DNA from 2 places in the Pseudonocardia zijingensis genome. Region 2 is predicted to be linked to the other one. Evidence: riboswitches for the same ligand, from Rfam matches in the RefSeq annotation. Region 2 holds a riboswitch; the other holds the start of a gene.
The links. A riboswitch is a leader RNA that binds a small molecule or an ion and turns the genes downstream of it on or off. The one in region 2 is predicted to bind S-adenosylmethionine.
Positions count from the first base shown of each region.

Region 1: linked by a shared signal. The riboswitch ahead of thrC (threonine synthase) and the one ahead of ACFPL3_RS38520 (aminotransferase class V-fold PLP-dependent enzyme) in region 2 are both predicted to bind S-adenosylmethionine.

Region 1 covers NZ_JBHSKO010000002.1:185,190-194,822, reverse strand. Annotated here, with positions in the region: partial or broken gene ACFPL3_RS05115 (MFS transporter) at 1-287, shown strand, start outside; gene ACFPL3_RS05110 (TetR/AcrR family transcriptional regulator) at 490-1,083, opposite strand; gene ACFPL3_RS05105 (aldo/keto reductase) at 1,179-2,096, shown strand; gene ACFPL3_RS05100 (NADPH:quinone reductase) at 2,093-3,106, shown strand; gene ACFPL3_RS05095 (chorismate mutase) at 3,270-3,872, opposite strand; gene ACFPL3_RS05090 (DUF6640 family protein) at 4,069-4,530, shown strand; gene ACFPL3_RS05085 (hypothetical protein) at 4,796-5,245, opposite strand; partial or broken gene ACFPL3_RS05080 (cytochrome c oxidase assembly protein) at 5,482-5,834, shown strand; gene ACFPL3_RS05075 (SRPBCC family protein) at 6,218-6,655, shown strand; gene thrC (threonine synthase) at 6,662-7,933, opposite strand; SAM riboswitch class I at 7,942-8,058, opposite strand; gene holA (DNA polymerase III subunit delta) at 8,170-9,129, shown strand; gene gndA (NADP-dependent phosphogluconate dehydrogenase) at 9,475-9,633, shown strand, end outside.
Region 2 covers NZ_JBHSKO010000035.1:43,179-52,811, forward strand. Annotated here, with positions in the region: gene ACFPL3_RS38490 (ABC transporter ATP-binding protein) at 1-953, opposite strand, end outside; gene ACFPL3_RS38495 (ABC transporter permease) at 950-1,831, opposite strand; gene ACFPL3_RS38500 (ABC transporter permease) at 1,828-2,769, opposite strand; gene ACFPL3_RS38505 (ABC transporter substrate-binding protein) at 2,766-4,361, opposite strand; gene ACFPL3_RS38510 (FAD-dependent oxidoreductase) at 4,791-5,381, shown strand; gene ACFPL3_RS38515 (SAM-dependent methyltransferase) at 5,459-6,307, shown strand; SAM riboswitch class IV at 6,377-6,490, shown strand; gene ACFPL3_RS38520 (aminotransferase class V-fold PLP-dependent enzyme) at 6,532-7,881, shown strand; gene ACFPL3_RS38525 (pentapeptide repeat-containing protein) at 7,957-8,814, shown strand; gene ACFPL3_RS38530 (flavin-dependent oxidoreductase) at 8,893-9,633, shown strand, end outside.

The DNA of each region.
Region 1 (9,633 bases), on a different contig from region 2:
CCCTGACGGCCGCGATGATCGTCGCCTCGCTCGTGGCGGGCCGGATCACCGACCGGGTCGGGGCCCGGCTGGTGGCGCTCGGCGGCACGCTCGCGTCCCTCGGCGCGGTGGGCCTGTTGGCGGCCGCGGACCTGTCGTCCCTGGCGGGGCTCGTGCTGCCGCTGGCCGTGCTCGGTGTCGGGGTCGGGCTGGCCACCCCCGCCGCCCAGAGCGCCTCGCTCACCGCCGTCGCGCGGGAGCACAGCGGCGCGGCCGCGGGCATCGGGACGACGATGCGCTACCTCGGCGGGGTCGTCGGTGTCGCGCTGCTCGGGCGCCTGGTCGACCTCACCGGTGACCGGCCGGTCGGCCGTGCTGGCCGAGCACCGGACCGTCCTCGGCGTCTTCGCGGTGGCCCTGGTGGCCGGTCTGGCCTGCGCGGTGGCTCTCCCGGGGCGGTCGGCGGCGGAGCCGGCGCGGGTGCCCGGCGACCCGTGACCGGGGCCGATCTCAGGCCCCCCGGGAACGGACGCCGTCGAGGATCAGCGACAGGACGCGCTCGGAGGCCGCCTCGACCTCCGGGGCGCGCCACTCCTCCGCGTGCACCGGGTCGTGGAAGCGGCTGGTCGCGTCGAGGACGGCGCGCGCGGCCTGCTCCGGGTCGCCGTCGGTGAAGTCGCCGCCGGCGATGCCGTCGGCGACGACCGCGCGGATCTGGTCGAGCAGGAACGCGACGTGCGCGGAGGACACGCCGCTGTGCTCGCGCGCCAGCACCCGGAACGTGGCGAACAGCTCCGGGTCCTCCCGCGCCTTCGTCCACTTGGCGGCGAACATGCGGGTGAGCAGCCTGCGAAGCCGGTCGGGCGGGGCGAGGCCGTCGTCCTGCGCGGCGGCGGCGAGCTCCTCGGACACCCGGTCGAGCCAGCGCCGGATCACGGCCTCCCGCAGCGCCGTCTTCGACGGGAAGTGCCGGTAGACGCTCCCGTGGCTCACTCCCAGGACGCGCGCGACGTCGAGCACCGTGGCCTTCTCCGGGCCGTGGCGGCGCAGCACCTCCTCGGTGGCCGACACGATCGTCTCCGCGTCGAGCGGCTGCGCGCGCATGAGGCCAAAACTACGTGAGCGGACCGGCATGGACACAGTGTTCTGTGACTGACAGATATTGAAATCTGTCAGTCAGAGTGCCTAGGGTCGGGCCCATGAACACCCCCACGGCCCCGTTCGCCGGCCGCGCAGTCCATCGCGTCGGCTACGGCGCCCTGCAGCTCGAACGCCTCCACGACCGCCGCGACGAGGCGGTCGCGCTGCTGCGACGCGCGGTCGAGCTGGGCGTCGACCACGTCGACACCGCGCAGTTCTACGGCTTCGGGTTCGCCAACGACGTGATCCGCGAGGCGCTGCGCCCCGAGGACGGCGTCCTCGTCGTCACGAAGGTCGGCGCCGATCCCGACCCGGGCGGGCCCCTGCCGCTGAAACCGGCCCAACGGCCCGAGCAGCTGCGCGCCAGCGTCGAGGACAACCTGCGCAGCCTCGGTGTGGACCAGCTCCCGGTGGTCAACCTGCGCCGCCTCGACTCCGGCCCCGGCCTGCGTCCCGAGGGCGACCAGGTGGTCGATCTCGACCACCAGCTCGCGGTGCTGACCGCCCTGCGCGACGAGGGCAAGGTCGGCGCGATCGGCCTGAGCAGCGTCACCCTCGACGTCCTGCGGCGCGCCCTGCCCGCGGGCATCGCGTGCGTGCAGAACGCCTACAGCCTCGTGGCACGCGACGACGAGGACCTGCTGCAGCTGTGCCGGGCCGAGGGCATCGCGTGGGTGCCGTTCTTCCCGCTCGGCGGGGCCTTCGCGGGCCTTCCCCGGGCCACCGACGAACCCGCGGTGCAGGCCGTCGGGGCCGACCTGGGCGTGACCGCCGCGCAGGTCGGTCTCGCCTGGCTGCTGCACCACGCGCCGAACGTGCTGCTCATCCCCGGCACCGCCGATCCCGCCCACCTCGAGGCCAACGTGGCCGCCGCGGCGATCACCCTCGACGACGCGGCCATGGCCGCACTCGATGCCGTCGAGTCCCGCTCCGCCGAGGTCCCGATCGGCGCCGCGCGTGGCGAGGGCGGATCGTGAAGGCGATCGTCCACCGCGAGGCCGGCGGGCCCGACGTCCTCCGGCTCGTCGAGCGCGACCTGCCGGTACCCGGGCCCGGTGAGGTCCGCGTGCGGGTCGCCGTGTCCGGGATCAACCCGGCCGACACGCAGGCCCGCACCCGCGGTCCGGGGGGTTTCGCGGAGATCACCCCGCACCTGGACGGCGCCGGCCTGGTCGACGCCGTCGGCCCGGGGGTCGACGAGGGCCGCGTCGGTCAGCGGGTCTGGCTGTTCATGGCGGCCGCCGGGCGCCCCACCGGCACCGCCGCGGAGTACGTCGTGGTGCCCGCCGACCAGGCGGTGCCGCTGCCGGACGGGGTCGGGTTCGACGTCGGCGCCGCGCTCGGCGTCCCCGCGCTCACCGCGCACCGCGCGCTCACCGTCGCCGAGGACCGGCCGCGCCGGCTGGGTCCCGGCGCGCTCGACGGCGCGGTGGTGCTCGCCGCGGGCGGGGCCGGGGCGGTCGGGCACGCGGTGATCCAGCTCGCCCGGTGGGCGGGCGCCACGGTGATCGCCACGGTCAGCGGCCCGGCGAAGGCTCGGCTGGCCACCGCCGCCGGTGCCCACCAAGTGGTCAACTACCGCGAGGGCGACCCCGCTGCCGAGATCCGCGGGATCGCCCCGGACGGCATCGACATCGTGGCGGAGGTGGCGCTCGGCGCGAACCTCGCGCTCGGCCAGGCCGTGCTGCGCACGCGCGGCACGATCTCGACCTACGCAAACGACGGTGGCGGCCCGGTCGAGCTGGACGTCCTGCGGCACATGGTGCTGAACGCCCGCATGCAGTTCCTGGTGCTCTACACGGCCGGTGCGCAGGTGCGGTCCGCGGCGGTGGAGGACGTCGCCGCGGCGGTCGCCGCGGGTGCGCTCCCCGTCGGCGAGGAGCACGGGCTGCCGCTGGTCCGCTTCCCGCTCGAGCGCACCGCCGACGCGCACCGGGCGGTGGAGGGCGGCGCGGTCGGGAAGGTGGTGGTCGACGTCTCGCGCTGACGCCGGCTGTACTCGGCGGCGTGTGCGACCAGCACGGCCGTCTGGTCGGGAAGCGGGCTCACGCGCGATCCGTCTGCATTCCTGGTCTCGTCCATGGGATCGACGCTATGAACCGGTCCCGCCCACCGGGAGGGTGTAGCGCACCCACCCGCGGCCGGCGGGCTCAGCCGGTGGGTGCGGAGCAGACGGACCGCAGGGCCCGGTCCAGCGCGGCCGCGTGGAGGGGATCCAGCTCGCCGGCCTGCTGCCGCACGGCCGCGGCGAGCGCGGACGGGCAGTCCTCCTGCGTGCGGACCGGTTCGGCGCCCTTCAGCGCGGTGACCAGCTCGGTGCTGATGCGGGTGATCTCGGGCCGGATCTCCGCGAGGTCCGGGCGCTCGGAGGGCCCCGAACCCAGGTGTTCGTCCCACTGCCGGAGCAGGTCGTTCTGCACCTGGGTGCTGGCCGCGATCTGATCGGAGACCACGCGGGTGACCCAGTCGGGATCGACCCCTGCGCGGTCGGCCTGGGCCCGGGCGTCCGCGACCACCACGGCCTCGCGCTCCGGGTCCGTCACCGGTTTCCCGGTGCCGAACTTGGCGGCGGCCACCCGGTCCGAGATCGCCGCCCGCTCGGCGGCGAGCTGGACGACCCGGGCCAGCCTCTCGGCCGACGGCCCCGGGGCCGAAGGGGTCGCCGCCTGCCCGCACCCCGCGAGCATGGCCGCCGTGACGGCGAGCGCCGCCCCGCCGGCGACCGTCCTGCGCTTCGCCTGATCCTCGATCATTCGTCCCCCCGTTGACGAACTAGTACGTCTGCCTCACGGGCACGCTTCCGCGCCGGTTCGATCACGGCAAGCCGATGTGGCGCACGGAACAGCGGGTGCGTCCGACGAGAGACTGATGTCATGAACTGACATCGCCTGCTACGCTCGATGTCACACTGAGACATCAGGTCGAGCGTGAGTGGAGACGAGGTTTCCCATGGGTGCGAGGAACAAGACGGCGCGCGGGCTGGTCGGCCTGATCGCGGCCGGGACGGCCGTGGGCGCGCTGGTCGTGGACGCCGTCATACCGGAGACGGCGCGCCAGCACATGCGCAACCCCCGCTGGCCCGCGCACGCGAAATTCCACAACGCCCAGTACATCGTGATGAGTGCCGTCCTGGGTGGCATCGGCCTGCGGCTGCTGACCTCTCCGAACGGTGACCCCGACCGGAACCGGGTGCTCGCCGCCGCGATCGTGTCGGTGCCCCACGTCGGCATGTTCGGCGCCGCCGCCTTCCCGGGCACCGCGCTCAGCGACGAGGAGTTCCGCGACTCACCGGCCAACACCGTCAAGGGCGTGGAGGTCAACATCCTCTCGGCGGCGGTCTGCCTGGCCGTGCTCGGCGCCTCGCTGGTCCTGGGACGGGGCAGGCGTCATCCCACGCCTTCGCACGGGTGAGCCGCCCGCCGAGGCGGGTGAGCCCGAACAGCACGAGGCCCAGCGCGAGCAGCAGACCCGCACGCAGCCACACCGTGGCTTCCTTCTGCGCGGCGAGCGCCACGCCCGAGGCGAGCCCGAGCCACGGCAGCACGATCAGGATGCGCACGTGGTCGCGTTCGCCCTCGTCCGGGCGCCGCCGCAGGACGATCACGGCGAGGTTCGTGCTCTCCACCAGCTGGGTTCAGCGGAGTCCACCCCGGATTGTTCACCCGTGGCGCGGACTTCACACGGTGCCCGTCACGTCCTCGGGCGTCTTCTCGTGACCGGGCTGCTTCGGCGTGCGCCTGCTCTGCTTCATCTCGGCCTCGTACACGTGCCGCTTCCCCTCCATGATCTCGTCGCGCACGGTGCGCTCGAGGTCGCGGTAGACCGTGTAGTAGCCGTCGTCGAACTCCTCGACGAGCTGGAAGGTCCACCGCCCGGCGATCACGTTCCGGCCGCGGATCTCGTCGGAGACCCGGTCCGCCAGCGCGTCCTTGTCGATGGCCCGGAGGTTGTCGACGACCTCGTCGAGCATCGCATCGGCTTCGCCGATCAACCGGTGGAAGGAGTAGAGGTGCCCGCGGGCGCGCTCGAGGTAGGCCAGCGCCTCGGTGAACTTCCCGCTGGCGAGGACGTGCTCGTCAGTGGCGCCTTCCGGGCGGGTGTGCGCGGCGTCGATCGGTTCATCCACGCGGAGCCGGTACCCCGTGGGGAGCGCGTCAACCGCGGTCCGGGAGCCCGCGGGCGGTTCGACCCGTCCGCTCCGGGAACCACCGCCGCTACGACACCACGGACCTGCTCACCTACGACCTGGCGTGGAACGCCGCGGCCGTGGCGCTGCTGCTGATCGGCGCCGCGCTCACGTGGCGGGGCCGCCGGGAAGTCCGGTGAGCGGCCGGCGCACCGTCGCGTTCGCCGCCCGGGCTGGTGCTGGTCGCGGTGGCGGTGTCGCCCGCCGTACCGGGCCACGACCCGCGCGGCCACATGGTCCAGCACCTCCTGCTCGGGATGTTCGCGCCGCTCGCGCGCGTGCTCGCCGCTCCGGACCGGCTGCTGCTCGGCGTGCTGCCCCTCTCCCGGCGGGCCGCCGTGCGGCGCCTGCTGCGCAGCCAGGTCCTGCACGTCCTCACCCACCCCGCCACCGCGGCGGTGGTCGACGTGGGAGGCTCTACCTGCTCCACCTCACCCCGCTGTACGCGGCCACGGCCCACCACGCCGTCGCACACCACCTGGTGAACCTGCACTTCCTGCTCGCCGGGTCCCTGTTCACCTGGTCGGTCCTCACGACCGGTCGGCACCGCCCCACGCTCGCCGTCCGGGCGCTGGTCCTGATCGCCGCCGAGCAGCGCACGCGTACCTCGCGAAGCTCCTGTACGCCCACGCCCCCGAGCTCCCGCCGGGCACCTCGTACGACGTCGACCAGCTGCGGGCGGCCGCGCAGCTCATGTACTACGGCGGGGACCTCGCCGAGCTCCTGCTCGCCGTCGCGCTGTTCGCGGGCTGGTACCGGGCGGGCCGCCGGGCCGCGTCCTGCCCGCATCCCGGTTAGCGGGCCCGCACCGGGTTACCCGGACGTCGGCGAGGGCTGCCACATCTTCTCGGCGAAGCTGGACGGCTGCATCACGCCGCTCGTCGTCGCGAACGCCGGATGAGGGAGGACGCCGTGGTCACGGTCAGCCGCGAGATCGCGTCGTCGCCGGACGCCGTGTGGGCCGTGGTGTCCGACGGCTGGCTCTACCCGAGCTGGGTGGTGGGGGCGTCCCGGATGCGGCACGTCGACCCGGCCTGGCCCGCGGTCGGGGCCCGCCTGCACCACTCGGTGGGGGTGTGGCCCGCGCTGCTCGACGACACGACCTCGGTGGTCTCGTCCGTGCCGGGGAAGGAGCTCGTGCTCGAGGCCCGCGGGTGGCCGTTCGGCGAGGCGACCGTGCGGCTCACGATCGAGGCGCGGCCCTCCGGCTGCCTCGTGGCCATGGCAGAGGACGCCACGAGCGGACCGGGGAAGCTCATCCCCGGGCCGGTGCGCACCGCGCTGATCGGCCCGCGCAACACCGAGAGCCTGCGCCGGCTGGCCTACCTCGCCGAGAACGGGTCCCGGTAGGGGACCTCAGAGCCCCCGCGCCGCCAGTGCCTCGCGCACCGCCTTGCTGGTGGAAGGCACGGTGGCCGACGGGCCGATCTGGCCGGCGACGGCGTCGAGGGTCTTGAGCCCGTCGCCGGTGATCAGCAGCACCGTCTCGGCGTCCGGGTCGATCTGCCCGGCCTCGATCAGCTTCTTCGTGGTGGCCACGGTGACGCCACCCGCCGTCTCGGCGAACACGCCCTCGGTGCGGGCGAGCAGCCGGATGCCTTCGACCACCTCTTCGTCGGTGACGTGCCCGATCGCGCCGCCGGTGCGCCGGACGGTGTCGAGGACGTACGGGCCGTCGGCCGGGTTGCCGATGGCCAGCGAGCGGGCGATCGTGTCGGGCCGCACCGGCTGCACGACGTCGTGGCCGTCCTCGAACGCCTTCGCCACCGGCGAGCAGCCCGTGGCCTGGGCGCCGAACACCCGGTACGGGGTGGGCTCGACCAGGCCGAGCGTGCCCAGCTCGGTGAAGCCCTTGTCCACCTTGGTGAGCTGCGAGCCCGACGCCACCGGCACCACGATCTGCTCGGGCAGCCGCCAGCCCAGCTGCTCGGCGACCTCGTAGCCGAGGGTCTTGGAGCCCTCCGCGTAGTAGGGCCGCACGTTGACGTTGACGAACGCCCAGTCCTCGTGCTCGGCCGCCAGCTCGGTGGCGAGGCGGTTGACGTCGTCGTAGTTGCCGTCGACGGCCAGCAGCGTGCCGTCGTACACGGCGGTGGTGAGCACCTTGGCCTGCTCGAGCGAGCTGGGGATCAGCACCACGGAGTCCCAGCCGGCCCGGGCCGCGGCGGCGGCGACGGCGTTGGCCAGGTTGCCCGTGGAGGGGCAGCAGAGCACGGTGAAGCCGAGCTCGCGCGCGGCGGCGAGCGCCACGGCCACCACGCGGTCCTTGAAGGAGTGGGTGGGGTTGCCGGTGTCGTCCTTGACCCACAGGGAGCGCACGCCGAGCGCGGCGGCGAGCCGGTCGGCCTTGATCAGCCGGGTGAGGCCGGGCTCGGTGTTGGGGTGGGCCTGCACGTTCGCGGGCACGGGCAGCAGGTGGCGGTAGCGCCAGATCGACTTCGGCCCGGCCTCGATCGACTCGCGGGTGACGGTGCCGAAGTCGTAGGCCACCTCGAGCGGGCCGAAGCACTCGGGGCAGGCGAACTCGGCGGCGAGGGGGATCTGGTGGCCGCACTCCCGACAGGACAGCGCACGCGCGGGGCCGAGGTCGAGGGAAGTGGTGGTGGCGCTGTCGGCAGCCAGGGTCATGAGAAGTCTCCTCATCTTTCCCGCACCGTGCGGGTCGGAATTGGCACCGTGATCGAGCGCTCGAACGCGCATCGCCGGTTGCCGGGGCTTCGTCGGGCCGTTCCCTCTGCCCCTCTGGATGAGCCATATGCGGTTGTGCAGTCCACGTTACGACAACATCACCGCGGCCCCCAAGCTCGTCCCGTGATCTGGGAGCCGGGTCACGCCGTGTCGGGGTCGTGCGCGAGCATGGGGTCATGGCCGCGCCCGCCCCGCTCCGCCTCGTCGTCGGCGAGGAGGAACTGCTCGTCGAGCGGGCGATCGAGCAGGTGGTGGCCGAGGTCCGCGCGGGTGACCCCACGGCCGAGGTGCGCCGGGTGCGCGCCGCCGAGCTCACGCCCGGTGACCTGGCCGAGAGCCTGAGCCCGTCGCTGTTCGCGGAGGGCCGGGTGCTCGTCCTGCTCGCGGCGCAGGAGGTCGGGAAGGAGCTGGCCACGGCCATCGTCGAGCAGTCCGCCGACCCGGCCGACGGCATCGTTCTCGTGGTCGTCCACTCGGGCGGAGCGCGCAACAAGGGCCTCGTCGACGCGCTCCGCAAGGCCGGCGCCGTGGTCACCACCTGCAACAAGATCACGAGGATGGACGAGCGGTCCGACTTCGTGCGCGCGGAGGCCCGCCGCGTCGGCGGGAAGATCACCGGCGACGCGATCGGCGCGCTGCTCGAGGCCGTGGGGTCGGACCTGCGGGAGCTGGCGTCGGCCACGAGCCAGCTGGTGGCCGACACCGGCGGTTCGGTCGACGAGCGGGCGGTGCGCCGCTACCACCGCGGCCGGGCCGAGGCGTCCGGGTTCGCGGTGGCCGACAAGGTCGTGGCGGGCGACCGGGCAGGCGCGATCGAGGCGTTGCGCTGGGCGCAGCTGCTCGGCACGCCGTCGGTGCTGATCGCCGACGCGCTGGCGGACGCGGTGCGCACGCTCGCGAAGGTCGGCTCGGCGGGCCGCGGCGATCCCAACCGGCTCGCGGGCACCCTGGGCATGCCGCCGTGGAAGATCCGCAAGGCGCAGCAGTCGGTGCGCCAGTGGGGGCCTGCGGCCATCGCGGAGGCGTTCGCCGCGGCGGCCGAGGTCAACGCCGACGTCAAGGGCGCGGCGGCCGACCCGGACTACGCCCTGGAGCGCGCGGTGCTGCGGATGCTGGACGCGCGGGGCAAGCGGTAGACCGTCAGCTGTTGCCGCTGGTGCGGGTCTTCTTGATCCAGAGGCCGACCTTGTCGCCGAGGAAGGCGCCGCCGATACCGGCGAGGACGGCGGGGAGCAGTGCGAGCAGGTCAACGAGCATCGGGGGATCTCCTCGGGTCGGACGGGCGAGGGGAGCGGACGCCCGCCGGCGGAATCACCACTTTCGGTGGCCGGCCGCCGGGCTGTCGACCGGGTGTAGGGCACGTCACGTTTGAACACCGTGATCACCGTTGGTGACGGACGCCGCGTCCGATCGCGCCACCCCGGCGTCCCGGCTGGCGGTACGGTTCGAACGCAGGGCTGACCGATTGGCGAGGGGTAGCGATGGCCGTGGCAGGTGCGAAGAGCCGCATCGGGGTGACCGGGCTGGCCGTGATGGGGGCGAACCTGGCCCGCAACATCGCGCGGCGGGGCACGCCGGTGGCCGTCCACAACCGGACGACGGCGCGCACGCGGGAGTTCATCGAGGCCTACGGGTCGGAG
Region 2 (9,633 bases):
CGCGCGATCGTGAAGCTCACGCCGTCCACGGCCCGGATGTGCCCGCGTCCCAGCGGGAACTCCTTCACGAGGTCCCGCACCTCCACCAGCGGCGAGTCCCCCGTCTCACCAGGGTGAGTGCCGCGTTCGGTCGTGGTGTGTGCCACGCTCGGACGCAGCCCGGGCGCGCTCTCCAGCAGCCGCCGGGTGTAGGGGTCGCGCGGCGCCGCGAGCACCTCGCGCACCGGCCCCTCCTCCACCACGCGCCCGCCCTGCATCACGACGAGCCGATCGGCGCGGTCGGCCGCCACCCCGAGGTCGTGGGTGATCAGCAGGACGGCCGTGCCGGACGCGCGCACGAGCTCGTCGAGGCGGTCGAGGATCTGGCGCTGCACGGTGGCGTCGAGGGCGCTGGTCGGTTCGTCGGCCACGAGCAGCTGCGGGCGGGCCGCGATCCCGATGGCGATGAGCACGCGCTGGCGCATCCCGCCCGACAGCTCGTGCGGGTACTGGCGGGCGCGCGCCGCGGCGTCGGGCAGCCCGGCCTCGGCCAGCAGCTCGACGGCCCGGGCGGGTGCGCTGCGGCGATCCGCGAGGCCGTGCACCGTCAACGCCTCGGCGACCTGCGCCCCGACGCGTTGCACCGGGTTGAGCGCCACGCCGGGGTCCTGCGGCACGAGACCGATCAGCCTGCCCCGCACGGTGCGCCAGGCGCGGTCGGACAGCCCGGTCAGCTCCTGCTCGCCGAGCGTGATGCGGCCGGCGTCGATCCGGCCGGTGCCCGGGAGCAGCCCGGCCACCGCATGCGCGAGCGTCGACTTCCCCGACCCGGACTCCCCGACGATCGCGACGACCTCCCCTGGCGCCACCGACAGCGAGACGCCGCGCACGGCGGCGATCGGCCCGGCGCCGGTGGCGTAGGAGACCCGCAGGTCCTGCACCTGCAGCAACGGCCCCGTCAGCTGCCCCGTCATCGGCGCCGCTCCCCGTCCAGGGCGCGGGAGATCCGGTTGACCGCCAGCACCGTGGCCGCGATCGCGGCCCCGGGCACGGCGCACAGCCACCACGCCACGGCCATGTAGTTGCGGCCCTCGGCCACCAGCGACCCCCACTCGGGCGCCGGGGGCGGCGCGCCGTAGCCGAGGAACGACAGCGACGACACCGCGAGGATCGCGAGCCCGAACTCCAGCACGGCGAGCACGAGCACCGGACCGGCCGCGTTCGGCAGCACGTGGCGCACGAGCGTGACGTGCCACCGCGTGCCGACCGACCGCGCCGCCTCGACGTAACCGGACTGGCGCACGCGCAGCGTCTCCGCCCGCATCACGCGCGCGAAGCTCGCGACGCTCGCCACCCCCACGGCGATCGCGACCTTCACCGTGCCGTAGCCCAGCGCCGTGATCAGCGCGAGCGACAGCAGCACGGCGGGCACCGCGAGCAGGACGTCCACGAACCGCATCAGCACCTCGTCGACCCAGCCGCGGACGAACCCGGCGAGCACGCCCACCAGCCCGCCGACGACGAGCGCGACGCTCACCGCGATCAGCGTGGCCTGCAGCGACAGCGACGCGCCGTGCACGACGCGGGTGTAGACGTCGCGGCCGAGGTAGTCGGTGCCGAACAGGCCGGCGGCCCCGGGCGGCTGCAGGCGCAGCGCCGGCACGCCCGCGGCCGGGTCGCCGGGGGCGAGCACGTGCGGCGCGAACGCCGCGACCACCACCAGCGCCACGTAGAGCAACGAGAGGACGAGCCCGGGCCTGCGCATGACGAACCGCAGCCGGCCCTCGCGGGGCGGCGGCGCCTCGTCGGCCTCCGCGGTGACGACGGGTTCGCGTATCAACACCTCGGTCATGCGGTGGCCCCGATCCGCGGGTCGAACAACGGGTAGATGAGGTCGACCGCCAGGTTGACCAGCACGAACACCGCCGCGGCGAACACGACGATCCCCTGCACCATCGGGATGTCCTGCACCCCGACGGCGGCGACGGTGAGCCGGCCCAGGCCGGGACGGGTGAACACGGTCTCCACGACCACCGATCCGGCGAGGAGGTTGCCCACGACGAAGCCGAGCACGGTGAGCGCAGGCAGGGCCGCGTTGCGCAGGGCGTGCCGCAGGTGGATGCCCACCCGCCCGACGCCCTTGGCGCGCGCGGTCGTGGCGTACGGCTCGCCGAGGGCCTGCGCCATGCTCTTCGCGAGCACCTGCGCCACCAGCGCGCCCGTCGGCAGCCCGAGCGTCACCGCGGGCAGCACGAGCGCCGCAGGCCCGTTCGCGCCCACGGAGGGCAGCAGGCCCAGCCCGAACGCGAAGACCTGCACCAGCATCAGGCCGACCCAGAACACCGGCAGCGACACCGCGAGCGAGGGCAGCGCCATCAGCAGCTGCCGCAGCCACAGCACGCGCGTGTAGGTGGCGACGAGCGCCACCGTGCCGCCGAAGACCACCGCGACCGCCAACCCGGCGGCCGAGATCTGCAGTGTGGGCGGCAGGGCCTCGAGGATCGCGCCGCGCACGTCCTGGCCGCTCTGGATCGACGTGCCGAAGTCGCCGGTGAGCGCGGCGAGCAGGCGTTGCCCGTACTGCACGAGCACCGGCTGGTCCAGCCCGTAGCGGGCGCGCAGCGCGGCCAGCTGCTCCGGGGGCAGCGGCTCGCCGTCCAGTCCGCCGCTCGCCATCGTGGCCACCGGGTCGCCGGGCAGCAGGTAGAGCACCACGAACGACACCGTGAACGCGGCCCAGAGCACGCCGACCGCGGCGAGCAGCCGGCGGGCCAGGTACCGACCGGTCACGGTTGGACCTTCCAGGCGTCGTGCAGCTGGATGCGCGAGCTCGCGTCGAACAGCACGCCCTGCACGTCGGCGGCGACGCCCAGCACCGTGGTCAGCTCCACGACCGGCACGGTGTGGTGCCCCTCCAGGAGCACCTGCTGCACCTGCACGACGGTGGCCGCGCGGGCGGCCGGGTCGGGCTGCGCCGCCTGCTCCGCGAGGAGGGTGTCGAGCGGCCCGGGCGAGAGCCGGTAGTAGTTGTTGCCCGCCGTCGAGAACTGGCTGCGCAGGATGTCGGGGTCGGCGCGGGTGAGGTTGCCCCAGCTGGCGACGAAGTCCCCGGACTGCTGCGTCGGCTGGCTCTCCGAGATCGGCTTCTCCCGCAGCTGCAGGTCGATGCCGACCCGGCGCACCTGCTGCTGGAGCAGTTCCACCGTGGCCCGGTTGGCGGGCGAGTTGGAGTACCAGGTGAGCTCCAGCGTCAGCGGCGTGCCGCCCCGCGCCCGGATCCCGTCCGGGCCCGGTAGCCAGCCCGCGGCGTCGAGCACCGCACCCGCCCGCGCCGGGTCGAACGCCAGGAGCGCGGACTGGTCGGCGTAACCGGGCGTCGTCGACGCGAGCGCGCTGGTGGCCGCCTTCGTCTGCGAGCTGTAGACGGTGGCCACGACCTCGGCGCGGTCGATCGCGAGCGACACCGCCTCCCGCACCGCCGGGTCCCCGCCCAGCGGCGTGGCCTGGTTGAACGAGATCCCGAACGGGATGCCCGGGTTCGCCCGGCCGAGCAGCTGCACCCCGGCCGCGGAGAGCAGGGCCTCGTCCTGCTGCGCGATGTTGCCGATGGCGTCCACCTCGCCGGACTGGAGGCTCCCCACCCGCACCCCGGACTCGGGCACGATCTGGAACTCGACCCGGTCCAGCCGGGCCTCACCCGGGGAATCCCACAGCGACGAGCCCCACGCGTAACCCGTCCGTTTGGTGAGGACGATCGACTCGTCACGGGTGTAGGACTCGATCACGAACGGGCCGGAACCGATCACCGAGGCGCAGCGCTCGTCGTCGCCCGTCGCCACCGTGGCCGGGGAGAGGATGCCCAGGCTGTGGGTCGACGTGCCCTGCAGGAACTGCACGTTCGGCTTCTCGAAGGTCACCGTGAACCGGCTCGGGCTCTCCACCGTCGTGCCCACGTAGCCCGCCAGGTAGCCCTTCGGGAGCGAGCCGCGCGGGCCGAGGTCCGCGACCGCGTCGAAGTTCGCCTTCACCGCCTCGGCGTCCAGCGGCGTGCCGTCGCTGAACGTCACGCCCTCGCGCAGCGTGAACGTGTACGCGGTGGCGTCGGCGTTGCTCTCCCAGCTCGTGGCGAGCCACGGCCGCAGCTCACCGCTGGCCGGGTCCTGGTCGGTGAGCGAGTCCACCACCTGGCGCAGCGAGAAGATCGTGTCGTTGCTGCCGACCTGCTGCGGGTCGACGCAGCCCTGGTCGCTGCTCACGGCGAAGCGCAAGGTGCCGCCCGGTTGCGGGGTGCCCGGGTCGGCGGTGCTCGCGGCGGGCGTCGAGCCGCACGCACCGAGCAGGAGGGCCACTGCGGTCAGCCGCAGCGCGAGAGGTCGGGACATGACGTGTTCCTTCATCCAGGAAATGCGCGCAGGAATGGGCACCACCGCTTCGGACACGGCGATGCGCGGGTGGATGGGGTCGGGTCGTCAGCCCCGACAGAGCGCCGCGCAGGTGCGGCACAGATCGACGTGGTGGCGCCATGCGTGCCACGTCGTCAACAGCTCGATCCGTTCCGCACCCGGCACGGCGACCTCCATCGCTCCCGGCGGTAGCACCCGCTCCCACTCGCGCGGGGGGTTGCTGCGGCGTCGTCGATCCGGGTCTCTCGGCCGCTCTGGATGGCGTCTTGTTTGCACATCGAACTTACGTAGCGATCGCATCGTTTTTCAAGCGGTGTGTCGAGCACCATTGCCCGGGATGAATGACCGGACAGATCGAATGGCAAATGTCCGTTCGTTGACACGGTGCGGGGCCGCCGACCTACCGTGGTGATCCGCTTCACGGGAGAGCTGGAGGCCGCCGTGCCCTGTCCACCGAGCCTGCTGGACCCGACGCCCACCGAGACCCCGTCCCTCACCGCCGACGTCGCCGTCGTCGGAGCGGGCCCCGCCGGGGCCGCCACCGCGTGGCACCTGGCCCGCCGCGGCCTCCACGTCCTGCTGCTGGAGCGGCGAGCCGCCGGCACGGTCTGGCGCGCCGCGGGCTCGGCCCCGTGGACCGACGCCGGCATCCCGGCCCGGGTCGCGGCAGAGGCCACCGGGCTCTGGCGGCAGGTCGAGCAGGCCACCGGGGCGCAACTGCTGCACGTCGTCTCGGGGGTCCGGCAGGTACGCGCCGATCAGGCCACGGCAGCCCTCACGGCCGCCGCCACGGCGTGGGGCGCCCGGCTGCGCCACTGCGACGAGGTCGTCGCGATCGACGCCGCCGGTCGCGGGGCGCTCGTGCGCACCCGCTCCGCCACCGTGCGCGCCGACCGGGTGGTGCTCGCAGGCGCCGGCCCGCTCCCCACCGATCCGGGCGCGCCGGTCGCCTCCGTGCCCGGCCGGGGTTCCTTCGCGATCCCGGCGATCACCCGCTGACGGGTCACCTCCACAACACCCGGCCTCCTCGATACGCTCGCATGATCGATCGGCGACCGTGACCCGGGGGGGAAAGCGTGACAGAGGACCAGATCGAGATCGGCGGCATCCCGACCGACATCCCGACTTCCGCCCGCGCCTACGGCTGGCTGCTCGGCGGCAAGGAGAACTTCACCGTCGACCAGCAGTTCATGAAGGCCACTCTCGAGGTCTTCCCCACCTGTCTCGACATCGCCCGCGAGAACCGGCGATTCCTCTACCGGGCCGTCCGCCACCTCACCGAAGAGGTGGGGATCCGGCAGTTCCTCGACATGGGCTGCGGACTGCCCACGGACAACAACGTGCACCAGGTGGCCGGGCAGTTCACCGATGACGCGCGCGTCGTGTACGTCGACATCGACCCGATCGTCCTCGCCCACGCACGCGCATTGCTGGCCTGCGACGACTCCACGGTGGTCGTCCGCGCCGACATGCGCGACCACGACGCGATCCTCGCGAACCCGGACGTGAACCGGCTGATCGACTTCAGCGAGCCGGTCGCGGTGTTGTTCCTCTCCGTCGGCCACCACATCCTCGACGAGTTCGACCCGCACGCCGTCCTGCACGGGGTGATCGACCGCGCCGTCCCGGGCAGCTACCTGGCCTTCTCCCAGGTGGTCTGCGACGACCCCGAACGCGGCGCCCGGTTCGAGCAGTCGATCAACGAGTACGGCATCCCCTGGCGCAACCGCTCCACCGCCCAGGTCGACGAGCTGCTCTCCGGGCTGGAACCGGTCGAGCCGGGGCTGGTGAACCTCAGCGACTGGCGCCCCACCGCCGACCAGCCCGCGCTCGCCCCGGTGCCCGCCGACATCGCGCGGTACGAGGGCGCCTCCCGCTCCGACCCGTCGATCTACGAGTACGGCGGGGTGCTCCGCAAGAGCTGACCCCGCGTCCGGTACGGCGGCGGAAGATCCGCTTGACCGACCGCGGCCCCGCACGTACCGTCCCCCTCAGGTCAAGAGCGCCAGCGTCAAGCCCCGGCTCGCTGGCCGGCAACCCTCCTCCGCGGTGGGGTGCTCCGGGTGACGACCAGGCCGCCGTGCACCCACGGCCGGCAAGCGCGGACCCGACGTTCGTCCGGGTCCCATGGAGGGTCCGGAGGACCTCGATGACCGCTGTGCTGTCCGCCCGTCCCGGCGTCTGCGCCCCGGCGTCCGTCACGGGCGCCGACCTGCGCGTCCCGCTCGTCACCGGCGAGCACGTGCGCTACGCCAACCTCGACCTCGCCGCCAGCGCGCCCGCGCTCACCGCGGTGGCCGACCACGTCGCCGACCTGCTCCCCTACTACGCGAGCGTGCACCGCGGCGCCGGCTACGCCTCGCAGGTCTGCACCGGCGTGCTGGAGCAGGCCCGCGAGACGGTGGGCCGGTTCGTCGGAGCCCGCGCCGACGACGTCGTCGTGTTCACCCGCAACACCACCGACGCCCTGAACCTCCTCGCCGGGTGCGTGCCCGGCCCGGTGCTGCGGCTCGACGTCGAGCACCACGCCAACCTGCTGGCCTGGCGCAGCGGCCGGGTGCTGCGCGCGGCCGGCACGATCGAGCGCACGCTCGCCGACCTGCGCCACGCCCTGCGCACCGACCGGCCCGCGCTGCTCGCCGTCACCGGGGCGTCCAACGTCACGGGCGAGCTGCTGCCCCTCGCCGAGATCACCGCGCTCGCCCACGCCGCAGGCGCGCGCGTGGTGGTCGACGCCGCCCAGCTCGCGCCGCACCGCCCCGTCGACATCGGGGCCACCGGCATCGACTACGTCGCGCTCTCCGGGCACAAGCTCTACGCCCCCTACGGGGTCGGCGTGCTCGTCGGGCGCCGCGACTGGCTCGACGTCGCCGCCCCGTACCTGGCGGGCGGCGGCGCGGTGAACGCCGTGAGCGGCCCTGACGAGCACGGCGCCGCCGAGGTCTCGTGGGCTCCCGCACCGCACCGGCACGAGGCGGGCACCCCGAACGTGTTGGGCGCCGCCGCGCTCGCCGAGGCCTGCCGGGTGCTGCCCGGCGCGCTGTCCCCGGACCACGAAGCCACGCTGCTGCACCACCTCGAGACCGGCCTCCGCTCGATCCCCGGTGTGCGGACCCTGCGGATCTGGAGCGACAGCACCGACCGCGTCGCCGTCACCACGTTCGTGGTGGACGGCCGGCCGGCCGGGCTCGTGGCCGCCTACCTGTCGGCCGAGCACGGCATCGGCGTGCGGGACGGGAAGTTCTGCGCCCACCCGCTGCTCGCGCGCGTCGCAGGCAGCGCCGACGGCGGCGCGGTGCGCGCCAGCCTCGGCCTCGGCACCTCGCTGGACGACGTGCACCGGCTCGTCGACGCCGTCGACCGGCTCGTGATCGACGGGCCCGGGTGGGACTACGCCGTGGTCGACGGCCGGTGGAGCCCGGTGCCCGACCCGCGCGACGCCGACCCCCTGGGCATCGGCACCCCCACCGGCCCCGCCCGCCCGGGCTGCGGCCACTGACGACCCACCCGTGAGTGGATACGGGTGCTGGAGCACTCGTATCCACTCACGACAGGGGGCGGACAATGGACGGCGATGCCGCCCGACCCTGACCGCTACACCGCCGACTGCTCCCGCTGCGCAGGCCTGTGCTGCGTCGCCCTCGCGTTCTCGGCGTCGTCCGACTTCGCCGCCGACAAGGCCGCCGGCACGCCGTGCCACCACCTGCGCACCGACTTCCGCTGCGGCATCCACACGCGCCTGCGCGACGAGGGCTACCCCGGCTGCACGGTCTACGACTGCTTCGGCGCCGGGCAGCAGGTCGTGCAGGTGACGTTCGGCGGGCGCGACTGGCGCACCCACCCCGAGCAGGCCGACGCGATGTTCGCCGTGTTCCCGGTGGTCCGCGTGCTCCACGAGCTGCTGCGCCACCTCACGGAGGTCCGGTCGCTCCCCGCGGCGGCCCCGTTCTCCGCCGAGATCGACGCGGCCGTCGCCGACACCGACCGTCTCGCCGCGGGCACCCCCGACGAGCTCGCGGCACTCGACGTGGAGGCGCACCGGCGGTCGGTCGCCGACCTGCTGGGCCGGGTCAGCGACCACGCCCGCGCGGAGCGGCCCGGCCCGGACCACCGCGGGGCGCAGCTGCTGGGCGCCCGGATGCGCGGCGCCGACCTGCGCCGCGCGACGTTCCGGGGCGCGCTGCTCGTCGGGGCCGACCTGCGCTCCGCCGACCTGCGCGGGGCCGACCTGCTCGGCGCGGACCTGCGTGGCGCCGACCTCGCGGGCGCCGACCTGCGCGACACGCTCTTCCTCACCGCCGCGCAGGTCATCGCGGCCCGCGGGGACACCGCCACCCGGCTACCCCGCGCACTCGCCCGTCCCGCCCACTGGGCCGCGGCACCGTCAGCTCCCGGCCGGCGCTCGTCGCGCCGCCGCCCCGCCCGCCGGTAGGCCGGCCGGACCGCCGAGATCCGGCCAGTGCGCGGCTGCGGGTTCCACCGACCGGCGGGCGCTACTAGCGTCCCGACCGTGAAGGTGCTCATCGTCGGGGCCGGGGTCGGCGGGCTGGCCACCGCGTTGTTCCTGCACGAGGCCGGGATCGAGTGCGAGATCTACGAGCGCAGCCCGGCCATCCGCGAGCTCGGTGTCGGGATCAACGCGCTGCCGCTGGCCGTGGCGCCGCTGGCCGGGCTGGGCCTGCTCGACGCCCTGGACGAGGTGGCGGTGCGCACCAAGGAGCTGTTCTACAGCCACCGCCTCGGACAGGTGATCATGCACCGGCCGTGCGGCCTCGACGCGGGCTTCGACGTGCCGCAGCTGTCGGTGCACCGCGGCCGGCTGCAGGGCGTGCTGCTGCGCGCGGTCCGGGACCGGCTCGGCCCGCACGCCGTGCGCACCGGGCACCGGTTCGCCGGGTTCGAGCAGGACGCCGGCGGCGTCCGCGCCACGTTCACCGACCCGGCGGGCGAGCCCCTCGGCGAACGGCCGGGTGGCGTGCTGCTGGGCGCCGACGGCATCCACTCCACGGTGCGCGCCGGCTTCTACCCCGACGAGGGCCCACCCCGCTGGAACGGCGTGCTGATGTGGCGCGGCGCCACCGACTGGCCGCCGTTCCTCACGGGCCAGTCCATGATCGTGGCCGGGGGCAACGCCGCCAAGCTCGTCCTGTACCCGATCGGCCGGGGCAGCTCGCCCGGCACCGTGCTCACCAACTGGGCGGTCTGCATCCGCACCGGAGAGCCCGGCGACCCGCCTCCCCGCCGCGAGGAC